Regions from separate parts of the Yersinia sp. 2541 StPb PI genome, predicted to be linked through region 1. Evidence: riboswitches for the same ligand, from Rfam matches in the RefSeq annotation. Region 1 holds a riboswitch; the other holds the start of a gene.

Region 1 (10,965 bases):
AGGAGACCGCCCCAGTCAAACTACCCACCAGACACTGTCCTCACCCCGGATCACGGGGCCGAGTTAGAACATCAAACATTAAAGGGTGGTATTTCAAGGTTGGCTCCATGCAGACTGGCGTCCACACTTCGATGCCTCCCACCTATCCTACACATCAAGGCTCAATGTTCAGTGTCAAGCTATAGTAAAGGTTCACGGGGTCTTTCCGTCTTGCCGCGGGTACACTGCATCTTCACAGCGAGTTCAATTTCACTGAGTCTCGGGTGGAGACAGCCTGGCCATCATTACGCCATTCGTGCAGGTCGGAACTTACCCGACAAGGAATTTCGCTACCTTAGGACCGTTATAGTTACGGCCGCCGTTTACTGGGGCTTCGATCAAGAGCTTCGCCTTGCGGCTGACCCCATCAATTAACCTTCCAGCACCGGGCAGGCGTCACACCGTATACGTCCACTTTCGTGTTTGCACAGTGCTGTGTTTTTATTAAACAGTTGCAGCCAGCTGGTATCTGCGACTGGCTTCGGCGCCGGGAGCAAGTCCCATTACCTAATGCCAGCGTGCCTTCTCCCGAAGTTACGGCACCATTTTGCCTAGTTCCTTCACCCGAGTTCTCTCAAGCGCCTGAGTATTCTCTACCTGACCACCTGTGTCGGTTTGGGGTACGATTTAATGTTACCTGATGCTTAGAGGCTTTTCCTGGAAGCTTGGCATCAACTACTTCACCACCGTAGTGGCTCGTCATCACACCTCAGCGTTGATAAGCAACCGGATTTACCAAGTCGCTCCGCCTACATGCTTAAACCGGGACAACCGTCGCCCGGCTAGCCTAGCCTTCTCCGTCCCCCCTTCGCAGTAACACCAAGTACAGGAATATTAACCTGTTTCCCATCGACTACGCTTTTCAGCCTCGCCTTAGGGGTCGACTCACCCTGCCCCGATTAACGTTGGACAGGAACCCTTGGTCTTCCGGCGTGCGGGTTTTTCACCCGCATTATCGTTACTTATGTCAGCATTCGCACTTCTGATACCTCCAGCAACCCTCACAGGTCACCTTCAACGGCTTACAGAACGCTCCCCTACCCAACAACACCTAAGTGTCGCTGCCGCAGCTTCGGTGCATGGTTTAGCCCCGTTACATCTTCCGCGCAGGCCGACTCGACCAGTGAGCTATTACGCTTTCTTTAAATGATGGCTGCTTCTAAGCCAACATCCTGGCTGTCTATGCCTTCCCACATCGTTTCCCACTTAACCATGACTTTGGGACCTTAGCTGGCGGTCTGGGTTGTTTCCCTCTTCACGACGGACGTTAGCACCCGCCGTGTGTCTCCCGTGATAACATTCTTCGGTATTCGGAGTTTGCATCGGTTTGGTAAGTCGGGATGACCCCCTAGCCGAAACAGTGCTCTACCCCCGAAGATGAGTTCACGAGGCGCTACCTAAATAGCTTTCGGGGAGAACCAGCTATCTCCCGGTTTGATTGGCCTTTCACCCCCAGCCACAAGTCATCCGCTAATTTTTCAACATTAGTCGGTTCGGTCCTCCAGTTAGTGTTACCCAACCTTCAACCTGCCCATGGCTAGATCACCGGGTTTCGGGTCTATACCTTGCAACTAGACGCCCAGTTAAGACTCGGTTTCCCTACGGCTCCCCTATTCGGTTAACCTTGCTACAAAATATAAGTCGCTGACCCATTATACAAAAGGTACGCAGTCACCCAACAAAGTAGGCTCCCACTGCTTGTACGTACACGGTTTCAGGTTCTATTTCACTCCCCTCGCCGGGGTTCTTTTCGCCTTTCCCTCACGGTACTGGTTCACTATCGGTCAGTCAGGAGTATTTAGCCTTGGAGGATGGTCCCCCCATATTCAGACAGGATGTCACGTGTCCCGCCCTACTCATCGAGTTCACAGCAAGTGTGTTTTGGTGTACGGGACTATCACCCTGTACCGTGCGACTTTCCAGACGCTTCCACTAACACACAAACTGATTCAGACTCTGGGCTCTTCCCCGTTCGCTCGCCGCTACTGGGGGAATCTCGGTTGATTTCTTTTCCTCGGGGTACTTAGATGTTTCAGTTCCCCCGGTTCGCCTTGCATGGCTATGTATTCACCATGCAATAGTGCAACGAATTGCACTGGGTTTCCCCATTCGGGTATCGTCGGTTATAATGCTTCATATCAGCTTACCGACGCTTTTCGCAGATTAGCACGCCCTTCATCGCCTCTGACTGCCTAGGCATCCACCGTGTACGCTTAGTCGCTTAACCTCACAACCCAAAGGTGTTTCTTCTGTTCAAGTCGGTTGCGCGTCGTGAATACAGCGTTGTGCGGTACTCGGAATGCTCATGAACATGAAGTTCACTCCGCTTCCTCCGTGCCGTACGCCTTGCCTTCACTTAGCTCACGCGACTCTCTTCATCAGAATGCACATTGGCATTGCGATTATTTGAGAGACTCTAATACAGGTTAATCCTTACCTCAGTAATTCTACGGAGAGATAAGTTTCAGCTGTATTGTTTCAATTTTCAGCTTGTTCCAGATTGTTAAAGAGCAATATTTCACAACACACTGTGCCTTACGACCGCAGTACGTTTTGAAATAGTTTTTTTATATGGTGGAGCTAAGCGGGATCGAACCGCTGACCTCCTGCGTGCAAGGCAGGCGCTCTCCCAGCTGAGCTATAGCCCCATATAAAAAGCAAAATACCTTATCGGCATAACTCATTCTCAGACAAGGCGCAGTCACGCGACGTTTATGGGTATAAACGAGTGTGTCTGTAACGCACTATGAGGATGAGTTGGTGGGTCTGAGTGGACTTGAACCACCGACCTCACCCTTATCAGGGGTGCGCTCTAACCACCTGAGCTACAGACCCAACAAGGTACTAAAGCCCGACTAATCTCTCAGTCCGGCCTTATTTGCTCGTTACTTTCTATCAGACAATCTGTGTGGACACTGCGCAATGCGTATCGTTAGGTAAGGAGGTGATCCAACCGCAGGTTCCCCTACGGTTACCTTGTTACGACTTCACCCCAGTCATGAATCACAAAGTGGTAAGCGCCCTCCCGAAGGTTAAGCTACCTACTTCTTTTGCAACCCACTCCCATGGTGTGACGGGCGGTGTGTACAAGGCCCGGGAACGTATTCACCGTAGCATTCTGATCTACGATTACTAGCGATTCCGACTTCATGGAGTCGAGTTGCAGACTCCAATCCGGACTACGACAGACTTTATGTGGTCCGCTTGCTCTCGCGAGTTCGCTTCACTTTGTATCTGCCATTGTAGCACGTGTGTAGCCCTACTCGTAAGGGCCATGATGACTTGACGTCATCCCCACCTTCCTCCGGTTTATCACCGGCAGTCTCCCTTGAGTTCCCACCATTACGTGCTGGCAACAAAGGATAAGGGTTGCGCTCGTTGCGGGACTTAACCCAACATTTCACAACACGAGCTGACGACAGCCATGCAGCACCTGTCTCACAGTTCCCGAAGGCACCGAAGCATCTCTGCTAAGTTCTGTGGATGTCAAGAGTAGGTAAGGTTCTTCGCGTTGCATCGAATTAAACCACATGCTCCACCGCTTGTGCGGGCCCCCGTCAATTCATTTGAGTTTTAACCTTGCGGCCGTACTCCCCAGGCGGTCGACTTAACGCGTTAGCTCCGGAAGCCACGCCTCAAGGGCACAACCTCCAAGTCGACATCGTTTACAGCGTGGACTACCAGGGTATCTAATCCTGTTTGCTCCCCACGCTTTCGCACCTGAGCGTCAGTCTTTGTCCAGGGGGCCGCCTTCGCCACCGGTATTCCTCCAGATCTCTACGCATTTCACCGCTACACCTGGAATTCTACCCCCCTCTACAAGACTCTAGCTTGCCAGTTTCAAATGCAGTTCCCACGTTAAGCGCGGGGATTTCACATCTGACTTAACAAACCGCCTGCGTGCGCTTTACGCCCAGTAATTCCGATTAACGCTTGCACCCTCCGTATTACCGCGGCTGCTGGCACGGAGTTAGCCGGTGCTTCTTCTGCGAGTAACGTCAATCAATCGTGCTATTAACACGACTGCCTTCCTCCTCGCTGAAAGTGCTTTACAACCCGAAGGCCTTCTTCACACACGCGGCATGGCTGCATCAGGCTTGCGCCCATTGTGCAATATTCCCCACTGCTGCCTCCCGTAGGAGTCTGGACCGTGTCTCAGTTCCAGTGTGGCTGGTCATCCTCTCAGACCAGCTAGGGATCGTCGCCTAGGTGAGCCATTACCCCACCTACTAGCTAATCCCATCTGGGCACATCCGATGGCGTGAGGCCCGAAGGTCCCCCACTTTGCTCTTGCGAGGTCATGCGGTATTAGCTACCGTTTCCAGTAGTTATCCCCCTCCATCAGGCAGTTTCCCAGACATTACTCACCCGTCCGCCGCTCGCCGGCAAAGTAGTAAACTACTTCCCGCTGCCGCTCGACTTGCATGTGTTAGGCCTGCCGCCAGCGTTCAATCTGAGCCATGATCAAACTCTTCAATTTAAGATTTGTTTGATTTGCTACTAATAAAAGCAGCGATGCTCAAAGATTACTTTCTGCAAATATGCATTCGAACCGAAGTTCAAATGTGTACTGCTTTGGTCACTCTTCAAGACTTTGATATTTCTTCTGCCTGCCGAAACAGGCTTCGATATCGTCTTGCGAGTGCCCACACAGATTGTCTGATAAATTGTTAAAGAGCGTTCGTTACCCGTTTGCCTTTCGGCGAATCTTACGGTAACGCGGGAGGCAGATAATACGCTTTCCCGCTGAAGAGTCAAGAGTTTCTTTGGTTTCTTTCGAAGTCAAAATCATTCTTTTCGCTTCCTGACCCGGCGAAGTCTGTTTCGTTGTTCCCGGTCAGTGGAGGCGCATTATAGGGAGTTCCTGACAGCCTGCAACCCCTAATTTGAAAAAACTTTTCAACCGCTGAATCTTTAGTCAAAACGCCTTTAAATTGGCAGTTTTTGCAGCACCGGGAAGCCATAACCCTGCAAAACGGGTAATAAAACGTCAGTATCTGCATTCAACGCCATGCAGTAAGCAATATTATCTTCCTGAGAAGAAACTACATTTTCTTGAGAAGAGATGAGCCAAGCAGTGCGACGAGCAATTGCGGCACCGGAATCGACCATGCGAGTACCTTCAGGCAACACTTGCGCCAACTCTTCTACTAATAGAGGGAAATGAGTGCACCCCAATACAATGGTGTCCGGCGGCTCACGCATTGCCAACCATGGGTGGAGGATTTTCTTTAATGTTTCGATAGGTACAGCACCACCATGCAACTTGGACTCTGCCAGTTCCACCAGCTCAGATGAACCCAGCAATTCAATTTTGCAATCGGTAGCAAAGCGCTCAATCAAGTCCCGTGTATAGGAAGCATGTACCGTGCCACGGGTAGCCAATAAGCCAACAACACCATTGCGGGTTAATCGCACCGCCGGTTTGATAGCAGGAACAACCCCAACCACAGGGAATGCAAAGCGTTCACGTAAAGCAGGAAGTACTACTGTGCTGGCGGTGTTACAGGCAATGACGACGATTGCCAGCGGATGGCGCTGCTGCACCGCAGTGACAATTTCCAGAACGCGTTCAACGATAAACTCACCGGACTTCTCCCCATAAGGGAAAGCGACATTGTCGAAAGCATATATATAGTGGAGATCCGGCAACAACTGCCGAATCTCTTGATAGACAGATAGCCCGCCAACACCTGAGTCAAAAATCAGTGCTGTCGGGCGAGGGGCAGTATCAGCCTTAGAAGTTATAGCTTCCGGTGAGGTAATACTCTCGTCCAGCGGTTTTATAGCCATAAGCCGTTTCGTAATCTTTATCAAACAGGTTAGCAATTCTACCACGAACTGTAAGATGAGAAGTAACCGGATAACTCGCTGAAACATCTACCGTGCTATAACTCGGTAATTCACGTTGAGTCGAGCTATAGGCTGAGGTGCTATTGTCATAGCGTTTACCGTAGTACTGATAAGAAACGTCCATATCCAGATTGAACATTGTCCAATCTAATTGATACTTGGCTTGCTGTTTAGAACGACGGGCTAAAACTTCATTATTCTTATCATTACGCGGATCCATATATTGCAATGTGATCTGGTGATTGAAAATGCCGGTATCGACGCTACCTGTCCATTCAACCCCTTTTATCGTTGCCGAATCAACATTGTAATACTGCCCTTTGTATGTATTTGGGTCGGAGAAGTAATCGATCAGGTTTTCAATTTTGTAGCGATAAGCAGACAAACGCCAATCAAGTGGGCCAGTCAATCCTTCCAGACCTGCCTCCCATTGGCGGGACTCCTCAGGTTTCAAATCACTGTTTGATATGATATCAAAGCGCTGCGAACCATACTGCTGACCCAGTGACGGGGCCAAAAATCCTGTTCCATAGGATAATGTCGCACGATAATCGGGGATAAATTCCCAACCTGCGGCGGTTTGCCAGGTCTCATGCCAGCCAAACTGCTCATCTTTATCTTCGCGGCCCGAGGCTTCCAGCGTCACACTACCAATCTTCTGCTGCCCGCTAAGATACAAACCGGTATTATCCCGCTTATATGCATCAGAGATAGTGGTACTCGATGAGGTCAAACGCTGTTGCTGCCAGTCAACGCCAGCACTCAGCGTTGCACTCTCAAAACTGTATGTATTACCCCATTGCACGTTACGCTGATCCATATCGTCCAGCGTAGTCGCCTCACCATAACGCCCATATTGGCTGCTGTAGTTATAATCTTTGTATTTCTGATAGCTACCGATTAATTGAGAGGAGAAAGCCCCCGCAGCATAACGTAGCCCTGCGTCATAAGTATGGTTATATAATCGCTCCTCATCGCCACTGTAAGCAGGGGAAGAAATACTGCCAACATCGTAATCAGTATTATTGGTGTAACCATAACCTCTGACGAAACCGGATATATCTTGGTTGAACTGATGCTCTAGCCCCGCCCAAAAATTTTTATTACGAAAACCATCCCGATCGCTATCCACTGGATTAGGTGAGTCGGGTTTAATGTTAAAACCGTTCGTGGTTTGATAGCCGCCCGCTATCGTCGCTAAAGTATCACCAAAACGTTGGCGAACGCTGCCGTCATATTGCTGGTAACCTTTAGAACCAACCCCGGCATTAATCTGCCCACCTTCCTGGTCTGACTGTGTAATCACGTTAATTACACCACCAATCGCCCCAGAGCCATATACGGCAGAGCGAGGCCCGCGAATATATTCAACACGTTGCACCAGAGAGAGAGGTATTTGATTAAAGTCGACACTATTGATGATACCGGTTCGCGCCAGAGGAATGCCATCGATCAGCACTAATACATGGCGGGCTTCGGTACCACGGATATACATAGAAGAGCCTTGGCCTAGCCCCCCGGTTTGGGCAATATCCACGCCAGGTAGCCGGCGCATCACTTCATTGAGGCTTTTTGCCTGCCAGCGGTCGATATCATCACGCGTTACTACATCGGTGGGTGCCAATACCGTGGAAACTGGCTGTTTGAAACGGTTGGCGGTAACCACCATTTCGTCTTTATTACCTGTCGTGTTGCTGTCCTGGGCCCATCCAGAAAATGCCGTCACAGAAAGGGCTGTGATCAGCGTATATTTTTTAATTGTCATGAATACAAGCATCCAAACTCAATTGGCGGATGCCGCAGTGCCATGGCCGATAGTTCGCGACGACCACGCATATTGCGACGTAATACCGGCAGGTCTTCGGGCTTGGGATCTCTGATGTCACGTCTTCTTCATTACTTAAATGAATTAATACCGTGAAATAGAGCTGGCGATGACTTCCCGCCCTTGCGGACAGTGTCTGGTTGAAACCTATCGCCGTAACTTCCCCTTACCGCTGCGCGTCAGCTCCGGATTTACACCGGATTCCCTTTTAACTCGTAGGTGTTTAAGTAACAGCATGAGGCCGGACCGCAATGCTACGATCAAGTAAAATAGATGTCTAGACTTCCATCCTCGTTATAGGGAATAAACACAACAAAACTGGACATCACTCCCACTTTCCCTACAATCCGCAGCAATACCTCTCTTTTATAATGGCCAGACGAGAAGAAACATGACTCCCGACATCCTGCCAACAGACAGTTACGACCAACAACTGGCGGAAAAATCTGCCCGTATTCAGACGATGATGTTGCCGTTTCAGGCACCTGCTGCGGAAATATTCCGTTCTCCGGCAGAGCATTACCGCATGAGAGCCGAGTTTCGCGTTTGGCACGATGAAGATGACTTGTACCACATCATGTTTGACCAGCAGACCAAACAGCGTATCCGTGTTGAACAGTTCCCGGTGGCAAGTTTGTTGATCAATCGTCTGATGAGTGCGCTGATGACGGCCATCAGGGCCGAACCGATTTTGCGGCGTAAACTGTTCCAGATTGATTACTTATCTACCCTAAGCGGTAAATTGATCGCCTCTTTGCTGTATCACCGTCAATTAGATGAAGAGTGGCAGCAGAAGGCGCTGGAATTGCGTGAAAAGCTACGCGAACAAGGTTTTGATCTGCAACTGATTGGCCGGGCATCGAAAACTAAAATCATGCTAGATCACGACTATATCGATGAAGTGTTACCGGTTGCTGGGCGTGAAATGATTTATCGTCAGGTGGAGAATAGTTTCACCCAACCGAATGCAGCGGTGAATATTCATATGCTGGAATGGGCGATTGATGCCACTAAAAACGCCAGCGGTGATTTATTGGAGTTGTATTGCGGTAATGGTAATTTCTCGTTGGCGCTAGCACGCAATTTTGCACGGGTGTTGGCAACAGAAATCGCTAAACCCTCAGTGGCAGCAGCACAATACAATATCGCGGCAAATAATATCGATAACGTGCAAATTATCCGCATGTCGGCTGAAGAGTTTACCCAGGCAATGCAAGGTGTACGCGAGTTTAACCGTTTGAAGGGTATTGATCTGAGCAGTTATAACTGCGAGACCATTTTTGTCGATCCCCCGCGCAGCGGGCTGGATAGCGAGACAGTCAAGCTGGTACAAGGTTATCCGCGTATCCTTTATATCTCCTGTAACCCTGAAACGCTGTGCGCCAATCTGGAACAGTTACAACAGACACATAAAATCAGCCGATTAGCACTGTTCGATCAGTTCCCCTACACCCATCATATGGAGTGTGGGGTATTGCTGGAAAAGCGCGGCTGACAGGCAATAGATAAGTAAAAGGGCAACGCGATGTTGCCCTTTTTCGTTTTAAAATATGTCGTTTTAAAACATATCGCTTTCAGGTTATTGCGGCTGCTGGTTATCCGAATTATCTGGCTCAGATTCTGATTGCACCGACTTACGTGCTTTTAGCTTAAACAAGATCCAGAACACCAACACGACACTGAGAATAGAAGGAACGAAATTAGAACCAATTGCCGGATGCTCAACCCGAACAATCGCGCTATACAGCAAAATCCCGAGCAAGAAACACGCGGAGGCCAGTACTGGCAAGCCATGTGGCATGGCGAAATTGAGGTAGCGCTGATGCAAACAATATACGGCTAATATTAACGTTAGCAGCGGAAAAACTGAAAAAGGCACAAACGCGCTGAATAACGTGTTAAATGAACCATTTATTGCCAGGCCAGTAATCAACGCCAGCAACAGGGTGCCGATTTCACGGCGAGACTGTTCCATCATTTTCCTTACCTTATTAAGTGCGAGATACGGCGAGTTTTTCCTGCTCGCGGCGATACCAATAATAAGCGCCCTTGGAGATCATCCGCAGTTGTAAGACCAAGCGTTCCTCTAACTGTCGCCGTTGTTCAATATCCACGTCCAGCACTTCTGCACCAGCACTGAAGACAATTGTGACCATGGCCTCAGCCTGAGCTTCAGTGAAGCTGCGTGGCATGTGGTTTTCCAATTCGAGGTAATCTGCCAGCTCAGCAATAAAATGCTGAATTTCACGAGCCACTGCGGCACGAAATGCGGCGGACGTGCCGGAACGCTCGCGCAGCAATAAGCGAAATGCATTCGGGTTATTACCGATAAATTCCATAAATGTAGATACGGAGGTACGGATAACACTGCCGCCCTTGGCAATCCGCTGGCGAGCCTGACGCATCAGTTGGCGCAACATCAGGCCGCTTTCATCGACCATTGTCAGGCCAAGTTCGTCGACATCGCGAAAATGCCGGTAGAAAGAAGTCGGTGCGATACCAGCTTCGCGAGAGACTTCCCGCAAGCTAAGGCTGGCGAAACTCCGCTCAGCGCTCAGTTGGCTGAACGCCGCTTCGATAAGGGAACGACGAGTCCGCTCTTTTTGTTGTGCTCTGACGCCCATAATCGTGCCCAAGGGATATCCAAATTCTCAATCTAAGATATATAGTCAGCAATATACCAAACTTTATAGTAACAACCGTTATACAAACGTATCATCCCAATACTGAATTGCCGCTTTACAACACACATCACGGTGATTTACCCATGGTTGATTGATTTATACCTGTCATCTTTCAATTTACAGATGTGTTGGCTGCATCTTGAAATCTATTGGGTATCTGGTTGGGATGATGTTAATGTATCGTTGTAATTTTGTATAAGAATAGGTCTCTCCTACATGCAACAGCACTTCCATTTTGATGCCATTGTTATTGGCTCGGGTCCTGGCGGTGAAGGTGCCGCTATGGGGTTGGTCAAGCAAGGTGCCCGTGTTGCCGTAATTGAACGGTATAATAATGTGGGCGGTGGATGTACCCATTGGGGCACTATCCCTTCCAAAGCTTTGCGCCACGCCGTTAGCCGTATTATCGAATTCAACCAAAATCCACTCTACAGCGACAATGCCCGAACCATCAGTTCTTCTTTCGCTGATATTTTAAACCATGCTGATCGTGTTATTAATCAACAGACACGTATGCGTCAGGGTTTTTACGATCGCAATCACTGCCATATGTTTTCAGGCGAT
Region 2 (10,965 bases), 1.6 Mb from region 1:
ATTATGGCACTAACTGATGATGGTAACGGTGTGCCACGTGGTGCATTAGGTCCACTATTGATCGGTATTCTGGTGGCGGTTATTGGTGCTTCTACCGCTCCATTAACTGGTTTTGCCATGAATCCAGCACGTGATTTTGGTCCTAAATTATTTACCTTCTTTGCTGGTTGGGGAAAAATCTCAATGACCGGCGGCCGTGATATCCCTTATTTCATTATTCCGATTGTGGCGCCGATTATTGGTGCTTGCCTCGGGGCCGCAGTTTATCGCTTCCTCATTGGCAAAAATCTACCTTGTAATACCTGTAAGTTAGAGGATGAGAAAGTTAATTTATAAAGCAACGTGGATTTCCTCATCTGACACTGGGTGAGGAAATTTCGTGATCCATTCTGGTTAATGGCTCATTAATGGTCCCCTGACGTTTATGACTCTGGTAGAGTAAATTGTTACTTTACCTTTTCAGGGAAATAGATTTTAACCTGGTGAATAGGAATGACTAAATAACAATGTTCTAACATATTACTTATTACAGGGATGCTTTATAACAATAAAATAAAATTTAATAACAATAAATTAACTGAGAGGTTTTATCATGATTTCTGCCAGTTCTCTTAACTCAGAGCTCATAAATAAAATCGCCCAGGATTTTGCCCAAGCCACCGGATTGGCGGTGGTGGTGGTGAATATTCACGGTGAGGAAATCTCTGACCTGTTTAATTTCACCCCATTTTGTCAATTAATGCGTCAAGATCCGGTTAACCATCTGCGCTGTCGGATGAGTGATCGTTGTGGTGGCCTTGAAGCGTCCAAATCCAATGAGCCCTGCATCTACCGCTGCCATGCCGGATTAACTGATTTTTCTATTCCTTTGGTGATTGCCGGCCATCTGGTGGGCTTTGTGTTATGTGGTCAGGTCCGGCTGCATGCAGATGTTTACCTTATTGATATTCTGAATGTCGATAATAACTGGCAGCAGAATCCGGCGCTAATGGATGAGTTCCATAATGTACCGATAATGGATTTTTCTCGAGTAATAGCCTCGGCTGATTTGCTGAAGCTGATTGTTGAGAACTGCCTGAAAAAACACCTCAATTTTGTTGTAATCAATGACAATATGGGGAGTAAAGAGCCGGGCAGAATACGGCCGGTCCACCCGCATGACAGCAAAATGAAGAAAGCACTACGCTATATAGACACGCATTTGTCAGAAGAGCTCCGGTTGGAAGAAGTGGCTGGCAAGGTGTATCTCAGCCCTTACTATTTCAGTAAATTATTTAAAAAATATCAGGGGATCGGCTTCAATGCCTGGGTCAACCAACAACGCATGGCCAATGCCAGAGAGATGTTGCAGCACAGTGATTGGAGCATTGCCAGTATTGCCAAAAATCTTGGATTTTCCCAAACCAGCTATTTTTGCAAGGTGTTCCGCCAGACCTATAATGTGACACCGCAGGTATTTCGTTCACTTTCTTCTGAACGCAGTGAAATGGAATGACAGTTATTGATCTAATAACAATTAGTCATGCTCTATGCTCACGTTTATATATTTAAGAACGGTGATGGGTATTAATATATTAAATAAATAATGACAATTTTTTGTTATGCTCTTAAATGCCGTTATCTTTCTAACTGATTGTTTTTAAATTATTTTTAATAATGCAGTGGCAATTATTTGCTGTGTTGACACCAAAAAATAATCCCCAAAAAATGAAATTAACCATTTTTTATTTGTGGAAAAGAGTATATTAACGTTAACCGGATTTAATAAATCAGTTGACGTTACAACTGTGTAAATAAAGAGATAAATTCTATAACGAAATAGAAATAAAATAATCTACTGTATTAGATAAATACATACCCCAACGTAGTTGGCGTTGCAGCAAGGTAGCAAACGAACAAACCCGTGGAGCTGACTAAGGTCAGTGATGCAGGTGCGTGAGAATTGCTAACAACACTGTAGCTATCAATACGAGGGGGAAGTTACTGAAATGGTTATGTCGTGTACGCATTGGCACTTAATACACGACAGGGAAGGGGGTGACAATCCCCCGCAGCCCCCGCTGCTGTGATGCCGACGAACCCGCTGAAACCACTGATCCACCGGATTGGGAAGGTGCGGGAGAGGATGACGCTAAGCCAGAAGACCAGCCAAATCGGTAAAATATATTCAACTCCTTCGGTGGGAAGTGGGTTGTCATTAGATGCGCGCTGCGGTGACGTTGCGCAGACGCACCTTTTTGACACTGCATATCCCGCTCGAAATGGCGGGATTTTTTATGCAACGGTCTGGCAAACAAGCATTTATTATCGCAGGTACCGGCAGTGGATGCGGTAAAACAACCGTGACGTTGGGTATTCTGCGGGCGCTGATGGCACGCGGATTATCTGTGCAGCCGTTTAAGGTCGGGCCAGATTACCTGGATACCGGCTGGCATAGCGCCGTCAGTGGTGTTACCTCGCGTAACCTCGATGCTTTTATGCTACCGGCTGCGACCTTGAATGGGTTATATAACCAGCACATGCGCCATGCTGATGTGGCGGTGATCGAAGGTGTGATGGGCTTGTATGACGGCTACGGCACTGATCCCGATTATTGCAGTAGTGCGGCGATGGCCAAACAACTGGGCTGCCCGGTTATCTTACTGGTGGATGGCAAGGCGGTATCCACCTCGGTTGCGGCTACCGTGCTGGGGTTCTGCCAGTTTGACCCAAATCTCACCATCGCAGGCGTGATTGTTAACCGTGTTAATTCAGAAAACCATTATCAGCTAATCCGCCACGCCATCGAGCATTACTGCGGTATTCCCGTGCTGGGGCGCTTGCCGGTGATGGATGATATCGCGCTGCCATCACGCCATTTAGGGTTGATACCGGTGCAAGAGCAGCGTGAGGGCGTGGCGGGTAGAACCCATCAGCCCGACAGCTCGCCCCGCTGGCAACGGCTGGCACAGCAGGTTGAAGCCTTTATCGATCTCGACCGATTACTGGCACTGACGCATTGTGCGGCACAGCCTGCCGGCACCCCGCCTTCCTTACCTCTGTCTACACTGGCTAACGGCCTGACACTGGCCTTGGCCGAAGATGAAGCATTCAATTTCTATTACCCCGATAACCTTGACCTGCTAGAGCAGGCAGGCGTGCGCATCCAACGTTTCAGCCCACTTCATGACCGCCGGTTACCCGATTGCCAGATGATTTATCTCGGGGGAGGTTATCCCGAAATTCACGTTGCCCGCTTAGCCGCAAATACAGCGATGCATGCAGCGTTACAGCAAGCGCATCGCCAACAGATCCCGCTGTATGCCGAATGCGGTGGCCTGATGTATCTCGGTGATGGCTTAACGGATGAGAGTGGTCAGCGCCACCCGATGGTTGGCATTTTGGCCGGTGAGAGCCGGATGGGGAAACGGCTGACTCGCTTTGGTTACTGTCAGGCACAGGCCCGCAGTGACACCTTATTGGCTGCACAAGGTGAAATTCTGCGTGGTCATGAATTCCATTATTCCGATTTTACTAGCCCATTGACGCCGGTATTTGATAGCAGCAAATGGCGTGATGGTGTCGCTATTCAGCGCTGGCACAGTGGCTATCAACTTCAGCGCACTCAGGCCAGCTATCTGCATATCCATTTTGCCCAGCGCCCCGGTTTGCTTGATGGCTGGCTGACCGCTGCCCGGAGCGTGCTATGACCCTGAGCGCATGGTTTGTTGCTTTCTTGCTTGATAGCTGGCTCGGCGACCCGCCGCACTGGCCGCACCCGGTGCGCTGGATAGGCAACCTGATCTCTGTCATGCAACGTGCTATCCGTGCGGTTTGTCACAGCGAACGGGCACTGAAGTGGGGGGGAGCAGCGCTGTGGTTGGTGGTGGTCGGCGTGACATGGCTGCTGAGTTGGGGGTTCTTATCACTGATGACACACATCAATCCGTGGCTCGGCTGGTTGGCGCAAGTGTGGATGATTTACACCCTCTTAGCCGGACGTTGCCTGAGTGATGCGGCGCTACTGGTATTTGATGCCCTGAAGCACGGTTCGCTGGCACAAAGCCGCGAGAAGCTGTCATGGATTGTCGGGCGTGACACCTCACAACTAGAGAAGCCACAAATCACCCGTGCGGTGGTAGAGACAGTGGCCGAAAACAGCGTTGATGGCGTGATTGCACCGCTGTTCTTTTTGATGTTAGGCGGCGCCCCGCTGGCAATGGCTTACAAAGCAGTCAATACCCTTGATTCGATGGTGGGTTACAAAACGCCAAAATACCGCGCGATTGGTTATGTGTCGGCACGGATGGATGATGTGGCGAACTGGATCCCAGCCCGTCTGAGCTGGTTATTACTCAGCGTAGCCGCGTGGTTACTACGAGCCGATTACCGTCAGGCATTGCGCATCGGCTGGCGTGATCGTTATCAGCACGCCAGTCCTAACTGTGCCTGGTCTGAAGCCACGGTTGCCGGTGCGCTGGGCGTGCGGCTGGGGGGGCCGAATGATTACTTTGGCGTGCGGGTTGAAAAACCCTGGATCGGTGATGAACGGCGCGAGGTGGCGCTGGATGATATCCCGCGCACTATCCATTTGATGCTGATGGCGTCGTTATTAGCACTATTACTGTTTGCCCTGATTCGTCTGCTGCTGGTCGGCATTTAACAAGGATAACCTGATGAACTATATAAAGAACCCGCAGGAAATAGAGCAAAACAGTTTTGCCATCATCGGTGACATTATTGCCGATGAGCACCCGAACTTTCGCTTTGTCAGTGAGATGCAAGAAGCGGTGATCAAGCGGGTTATCCATACCACGGCGGATTTTGATTGGCTGGATATTCTGCATTTCTCACCGCAGGTACTAACCCATATTGCCGAGGGTATCCGCCGGGGTTGCACCCTTTATACCGATACTACGATGGCGATGTCCGGTATCAACAAAGTGCTGTTAAAGCAGATGGGATGCGAATGCCGTTGCTACATCAGTGACCCACGGGTGGTGGAGAGTGCGCCGCTACAGGGTATTACTCGCTCGATGGCCGCAGTGGATGTTGCTCTGGCAGAGTCAGGAGAAAAGCTGTTTGTCTTTGGTAATGCCCCGACTGCGTTATTCCGCTTGTTGGAACGCCACGCCACACCGATCGCGGTCATTGGTGTACCGGTGGGGTTTGTCGGGGCGGCTGAATCCAAAGATGCCTTGGTTGCCAGTGACCTGCCATGCATTGCAGCACTTGGGCGCAAAGGGGGCAGCAATGTGGCAGCAGCCATCATCAATGCCATCCTCTATCAGTTGCGGGGGGCGCTATGAGTGAGGCTACTGTCAATGACAGTCAGATGCTGCAAAACCAGCAATTAGACAGCATTTGGCATAACGGCAAACAATATCGCAAAGGTTACACCACCGGTTCTTGTGCGACGGCGGCGGCTAAAGTGGCGGCGCTAATGGTGTTGCGCCAGCAAGTGATTGACCAGATTTCAATTGTGACGCCTTCCGGTGTCACGTTATGCCTGAATGTAGAACAACCCCTCATTGAGGGCCAGCAAGCTACGGCGGCCATCCGCAAAGATGGTGGTGATGATGTTGATGCTACCCACGGCATGCTGATTTTTGCTCGCGTCACGCTGCGTGAACAGACGGAAATTACTCTGCGTGGTGGCGAAGGGGTCGGGACAGTGAGCCGTAAAGGTATTGGCCTCCCCGTCGGCAGCTCAGCCATTAATCGTACGCCACGCCAAACCATCGAGGCAGCAGTGCGCGAGGTCATCGGCCCGTTACGCGGTGCTGAAATAGAGATCTTTGCTCCCGAAGGGCAAGAGCGGGCGAAAAAAACCTATAACGGGCGGTTGGGGATCCTCGGTGGCATTTCCATCATCGGCACTACCGGCATTGTGACACCGATGTCGGAAGAGAGCTGGAAACGCTCGCTGGCATTGGAATTGGAGATGAAGCGCGCGGCGGGTGAAGATCGCGTCATTCTGGTACCGGGCAATCATGGCGAGCGCTTTGTTCGCGACCATCTGGGCCTCGACAGCCAGCGGGTGGTGACCATGAGTAATTTCGTCGGCTATATGTTGCAGGAAACCGTGCGACTGGGCTTTCGTCAGGTGCTGCTGGTAGGGCATCCCGGCAAATTAGTGAAAGTGGCCGCCGGTATCTTCCATACCCACAGCCATATCGCGGATGGGCGTATGGAAACATTGGTTGCCCATCTGGCGCTGATGGGGGCGCCGCATGCGCTACTGCTTGAAGTGAATCAGTGCAATACCACTGAAGCGGCGATGGAATTGATTGCTGAGCAGGGGTGGCAGGCGGTCTACAGCCGTATTGCCGAACGTATCTGTGAGCGAATTGCTGAAATGATGCGTTTCTCCGTTAATCCGCCGCAGTGCGATGCGATTTTATTCTCTTTCGATAATCAGGTGTTAGGCAGCAGTCGGCCTCTGGATGAAATTGTGGAGGCATTGCGATGATTACGGTTGTTGGCATCGGCCCAGGTGATATCGACTATCTGACCCCTGAAGCCCAGTGGGCTATCAGCCAGGCTGAGGTATTGGTGGGCGGGAAGCGCCATCTGGCAACATTTAGCAGCAATGTTCGTGAGTCCCGCTTGTTAGATGCGGATCTGCTGGGGTTACTGGAGTGGCTGGATAGCAACAAAACTCGCGCCATTGTGGTATTGGCTTCCGGTGATCCTCTGCTGTATGGCATTGGCAAACTGCTGGCGGCGAACTTCGGCACTGACGAGCTACATATCGTGCCCGGCATCAGCGCTATTCAATATCTGTGTGCCAAAGTGGCGCTGGATATGAATGACCTTTTTCTTACCAGCAGCCACGGGCGGGTACCCGATTTTGACTGGATTTTCCAGCATGACAAGGTGGCGATGGTGACTGACAGTATTATCGGCCCGCGTGCCATCGCCGATGCATTACATCAGCGTGGTCTGTCCCGCACCTTGATTATCGGTGAAAACCTGTCACAACCCAATGAACGTATTCACCGTCTGTCGCAACAACAGGTAGCGGCGCGTTATGACATGAATGTGGTGGTGATCCTCAATGAGAGATGATCTGTTCTTACGTGGGCAAAAAGTCCCGATGACCAAAGAAGCGGTGCGCGCATTGGCACTGGAACGGCTGGAGTTGCCTTGTTATGGCCACCTGATTGATGTGGGCGCCGGGACGGGCAGTGTGGCGTTGGAGGCGGCACTGCGCTTCCCCGATTTGCAGGTCACCGCGATTGAGCGCAACCCAGCGGCACTGGAACTGATTAGCGAAAACCGCCAGCGGCTGGGTTGCCACAATGTGGCGATTATTGCAGGCGTTGCCCCCTTGCCTAATACGGCCGCAGCCGATGCCATTTTTATTGGTGGCAGCGGCGGGCATTTAACCGATCTGATTGATTGGGCGCTGATGACGCTAAAGCCCGATGGCCGTTTGGTACTGACCTTTATTTTGCTCAACAACCTTAATGACGCGTTGGCTCACTTACAGCACTGCGCTGTCAGCCAGTTAGATTGCGTGCAGTTGCAACTCTCCACCCTGACCCCTTTGGGCAGCGGACACTATTTTAAACCTAATAATCCTACTTATCTTATTTCCTGCCACAAGGAGGCGCGCAATGTCTGAGCATCCTGATGCTGCATCAACAGCGGTACTACAACCCTGGGATACACAAAAAATCTGGTTTGTCGGTGCAGGGCCGGGCGACAAAGAGTTGATCACCCTGAAAGGCTACCGGTTGTTACAGCAAGCAGAGGTGGTTATCTACGCCGGCTCGCTGATCAATACCGAACTGCTGGAATATTGTTCGCCCGAGGCGCAATGCCACGATAGCGCGGGTTTGAATTTGGAACAGATCATCACACTGATGGTTGATGGTGTGCGGGCTGGCAAGTTGGTGGTGCGATTACAAACCGGTGACCTCTCTTTATATGGTTCGATCCGTGAGCAGGGGGAGGTGTTGAGTGAGCACGGTATTGGTTTTGTGTCGGTACCGGGTGTCAGTGCTTTTCTTGGCGCAGCAGCGCAACTGGGGGTGGAATACACCGTACCGGAAGTGGCGCAGAGCTTGATTATTACCCGAATCGAAGGGCGAACCCCGATGCCGCCGCTGGAGCAACTGGAGGCGTTTGCCGCGCACCAAACGTCGATGGCGATTTTCTTGTCAGTGCAAGAGATGGACCGCGTAGCTGAACGTTTGATTGCTGGCGGATACCCAGCGACGACTCCTGTTGCGGTGGTGTACAAAGCGACATGGGCTGAAAGCCGCACTGTGCGCGGTACGCTGGCTGATATCGCCGAATTGGTTCGCGCCGCTGCTATTCATAAAACTGCACTGATTTTGGTGGGGGCGTTCCTCGGCGATGAATACCACTATTCCAAACTCTATGATGCGGGGTTTAGCCATGAATATCGTCAAGCCTGAATCCATAGCGGTATTTTGCCTGACTCCGGGCGGGGTGCGGTTGGCGCGGCGTTTGCAGACCCACTTGCCGCTGACCTGCTTTACCAGTGAAAAACTGTTGGAACCGGGTTTTCTGCCATTCAATGGCAGTTTTGGCGACACCATCCGTGAGGCATTTAAACAGTATTCGGCACTGGTAGTGGTCGGGGCTATCGGCCTGACAGTGCGGGTTATCGCCCCGTTGGTGAATGACAAAATGAGTGATCCGGCGGTGGTGGTGATTGATGAGCGTGGGCAACATGTCATTAGTCTGTTGTCTGGTCACGTGGGGGGCGGCAATACCTTAACCCGTTATTTGGCGGGCATTCTCGGGGCCGATCCGGTGATAACTACTGCAACCGACGTTAACCAGATGGCGGCATTGGATACGCTGGCGACCCAACTGGACGGCGAAATGCAGGATTTTCGTCACGCCGTCAAAGTGGTCAATCAAATGTTGGTCAGCGAACAAAAAGTGGGTTTGTGGTGGGATACGCCTCTGCTGGCTGAGCGTGAACGCTGTGACACTCGTGGTTTTGTAGCGGTTGATTCGCTGGATCAATTGCCAAAACTGGATGCGATAGTTTGTGTCACGTTGCGCGACAGCCTGCCTCCATTACCGTTACCGGTGTACAAACTGGTGCCACGCCGGGTGGTCGCGGGTATCGGTTGCCGCCGGGCCACCTCGCTGCAAACCTTGGTTGAATTGTTACAACAGCAAATGGCCGAGAATCACTTTGACCTCATGGCGCTGCGGGCTATTGGCAGTGTCACTATCAAAAAAGATGAACCCGCGCTACATCAATTGGCTCAGTGCTGGCGAGTACCGTTCGAACTGTTCAGTGTCGGCGAACTGAGTCGCCATGAGCAACGTTTCCCTGCTTCTGATTTTGTCCGCCAAACGGTGGGTGTCGGCAGCGTTTCACAACCGGTCGCCTGGCTGATGAGCGACGGTAAATTGGTTGGCAATACTCTGCGTCAGCAGGGTGTCACCATCACTCTGGGAGTATCGCATTAATGTTAACCGTAATTGGCATCGGGCCGGGCAGTGAATCGATGATGACGCAGGAAGCTATCGCCGCAATCCGCGAGGCGGAAATTATCGTCGGTTATAAAACCTATACCCATCTGGTGAAACCCTTGACCGGGGATAAGCAGGTGATCAAAACCGGCATGTGTAAAGAGATCGAACGCTGCCAAACCGCCATTGATCTGGCGCTGGCGGGCCATAACGTGGCGCTTATCAGCAGTGGTGATGCTGGGATCTATGGTATGGCGGGCTTGGTGCTGGAGCTGGTAACGCAACAAAAATTGGAGTTGGAGGTGCGGTTGGTGGCGGGGATCACCGCCAGTATTGCTGCTGCCTCGTTACTCGGTGCGCCGCTAATGCATGATTTTTGTCATATCAGCTTGAGTGATTTGATGACGCCGTGGGCGGTGATCGAAAAGCGCATTATCGCGGCAGCGCAGGCTGATTTTGTTATCTGTTTCTATAACCCACGCAGCCGTGGCCGTGAAGGGCATCTGGCCCGCGCGTTTGAGTTAATGCAGCCGTGGAAGCGGCCTGAAACGCCAGTCGGGGTAGTGAAAGCCGCCGGGCGTAAAAAACAGGAGAAATGGATCACTACGCTGGGTGAGATGGATTTCGAACCGGTGGATATGACCAGTCTGGTGATCGTCGGTAATCAGGCGACCTATTGCCGTGATGGGTTGATGATCACGCCACGGGGCTATTCATTGTGATGAGCCATCACCCTTATCCACCGATTCATGTCTTTGGCGGTACCAGTGATGCGCGGCTGATTTGCCAATTGCTGGATGCCGCAGAGCAACGCTATAGCCTGTCGGTTGCCACTGATGCCGGTAAACAACTGGCGGGAGATATTGGCGGTGAGGTCATGGTTGGGCGGATGGATGCAGGGCAGATGGCTGATTTTTTGGCGACCAGACAGGTCCAGTGGGTGGTTGATGCCTCGCATCCTTATGCCTGCATGCTCAGTGACAATGTGGTGGTGGCCTGCGAACAGTCAAATGTCACGCTGACCCGTTACCAACGGCCAAGTGAAATTGATGTTCTGAGCCACCCTCTGCTGCACAAGGTCGATAGCGTTGCTGCGGCCTGTGAGGTGGCCAAACGGCTGGGGCCGCGGGTGTTACTCACGACTGGCAGCAAGCAGTTGGCTGAATATCAACGTGGGCTGGTGGGTAAAACCTTACTGGTTCGGGTGCTGCCCACGGCGCAAGTGCTGAACCAATGTGAGGCGCTGGGGCTGGGGGTTGACCACATTATTGCGCTGCGCGGGCCATTCAGCGCGTCTTTCAATCAGGCACTGTATGAGTTTTGCCAGCCGGATGTGGTTATCACTAAAGAGTCCGGTGCCCAGGGGGGATATCAGGAAAAAGTTGCCCCCTGTCTGGCACTGAATATCCCCTGCATTGTGGTGTGTCGCCCCGCCAGCGTGGTATTGGGCGGTATCGGTCAGCAAGTGACGTCATTAGATGAATTTAGCCAACATCTGATCCACTGGCAGCAACAACG

What was found. A riboswitch is a leader RNA that binds a small molecule or an ion and turns the genes downstream of it on or off. The one in region 1 is predicted to bind cobalamin.
Positions count from the first base shown of each region.
Region 2: it holds a riboswitch for cobalamin, as region 1 does, so the genes downstream of both, V1953_RS13550 (cobyrinate a,c-diamide synthase) here and btuB (TonB-dependent vitamin B12 receptor BtuB) in region 1, are expected to answer to the same signal.

Region 1 covers NZ_JAZGQB010000001.1:4,567,167-4,578,131, forward strand. Annotated here, with positions in the region: rRNA gene V1953_RS20510 (23S ribosomal RNA) at 1-2,266, opposite strand, end outside; tRNA gene V1953_RS20515 (tRNA-Ala) at 2,612-2,687, opposite strand; tRNA gene V1953_RS20520 (tRNA-Ile) at 2,798-2,874, opposite strand; rRNA gene V1953_RS20525 (16S ribosomal RNA) at 2,977-4,519, opposite strand; gene murI (glutamate racemase) at 4,969-5,832, opposite strand; gene btuB (TonB-dependent vitamin B12 receptor BtuB) at 5,777-7,657, opposite strand; cobalamin riboswitch at 7,728-7,978, opposite strand; gene trmA (tRNA (uridine(54)-C5)-methyltransferase TrmA) at 8,109-9,212, shown strand; gene V1953_RS20545 (YijD family membrane protein) at 9,297-9,695, opposite strand; gene fabR (HTH-type transcriptional repressor FabR) at 9,709-10,341, opposite strand; gene sthA (Si-specific NAD(P)(+) transhydrogenase) at 10,618-10,965, shown strand, end outside.
Region 2 covers NZ_JAZGQB010000001.1:3,000,863-3,011,827, reverse strand. Annotated here, with positions in the region: gene pduF (propanediol diffusion facilitator PduF) at 1-336, shown strand, start outside; gene pocR (transcriptional regulator PocR) at 593-1,495, shown strand; cobalamin riboswitch at 1,973-2,167, shown strand; gene V1953_RS13550 (cobyrinate a,c-diamide synthase) at 2,277-3,689, shown strand; gene cbiB (adenosylcobinamide-phosphate synthase CbiB) at 3,686-4,642, shown strand; gene V1953_RS13540 (cobalt-precorrin-8 methylmutase) at 4,656-5,288, shown strand; gene cbiD (cobalt-precorrin-5B (C(1))-methyltransferase CbiD) at 5,285-6,451, shown strand; gene V1953_RS13530 (cobalt-precorrin-7 (C(5))-methyltransferase) at 6,448-7,050, shown strand; gene V1953_RS13525 (decarboxylating cobalt-precorrin-6B (C(15))-methyltransferase) at 7,040-7,609, shown strand; gene V1953_RS13520 (cobalt-precorrin-4 methyltransferase) at 7,602-8,408, shown strand; gene cbiG (cobalt-precorrin 5A hydrolase) at 8,389-9,444, shown strand; gene V1953_RS13510 (precorrin-3B C(17)-methyltransferase) at 9,444-10,169, shown strand; gene V1953_RS13505 (cobalt-precorrin-6A reductase) at 10,169-10,965, shown strand, end outside.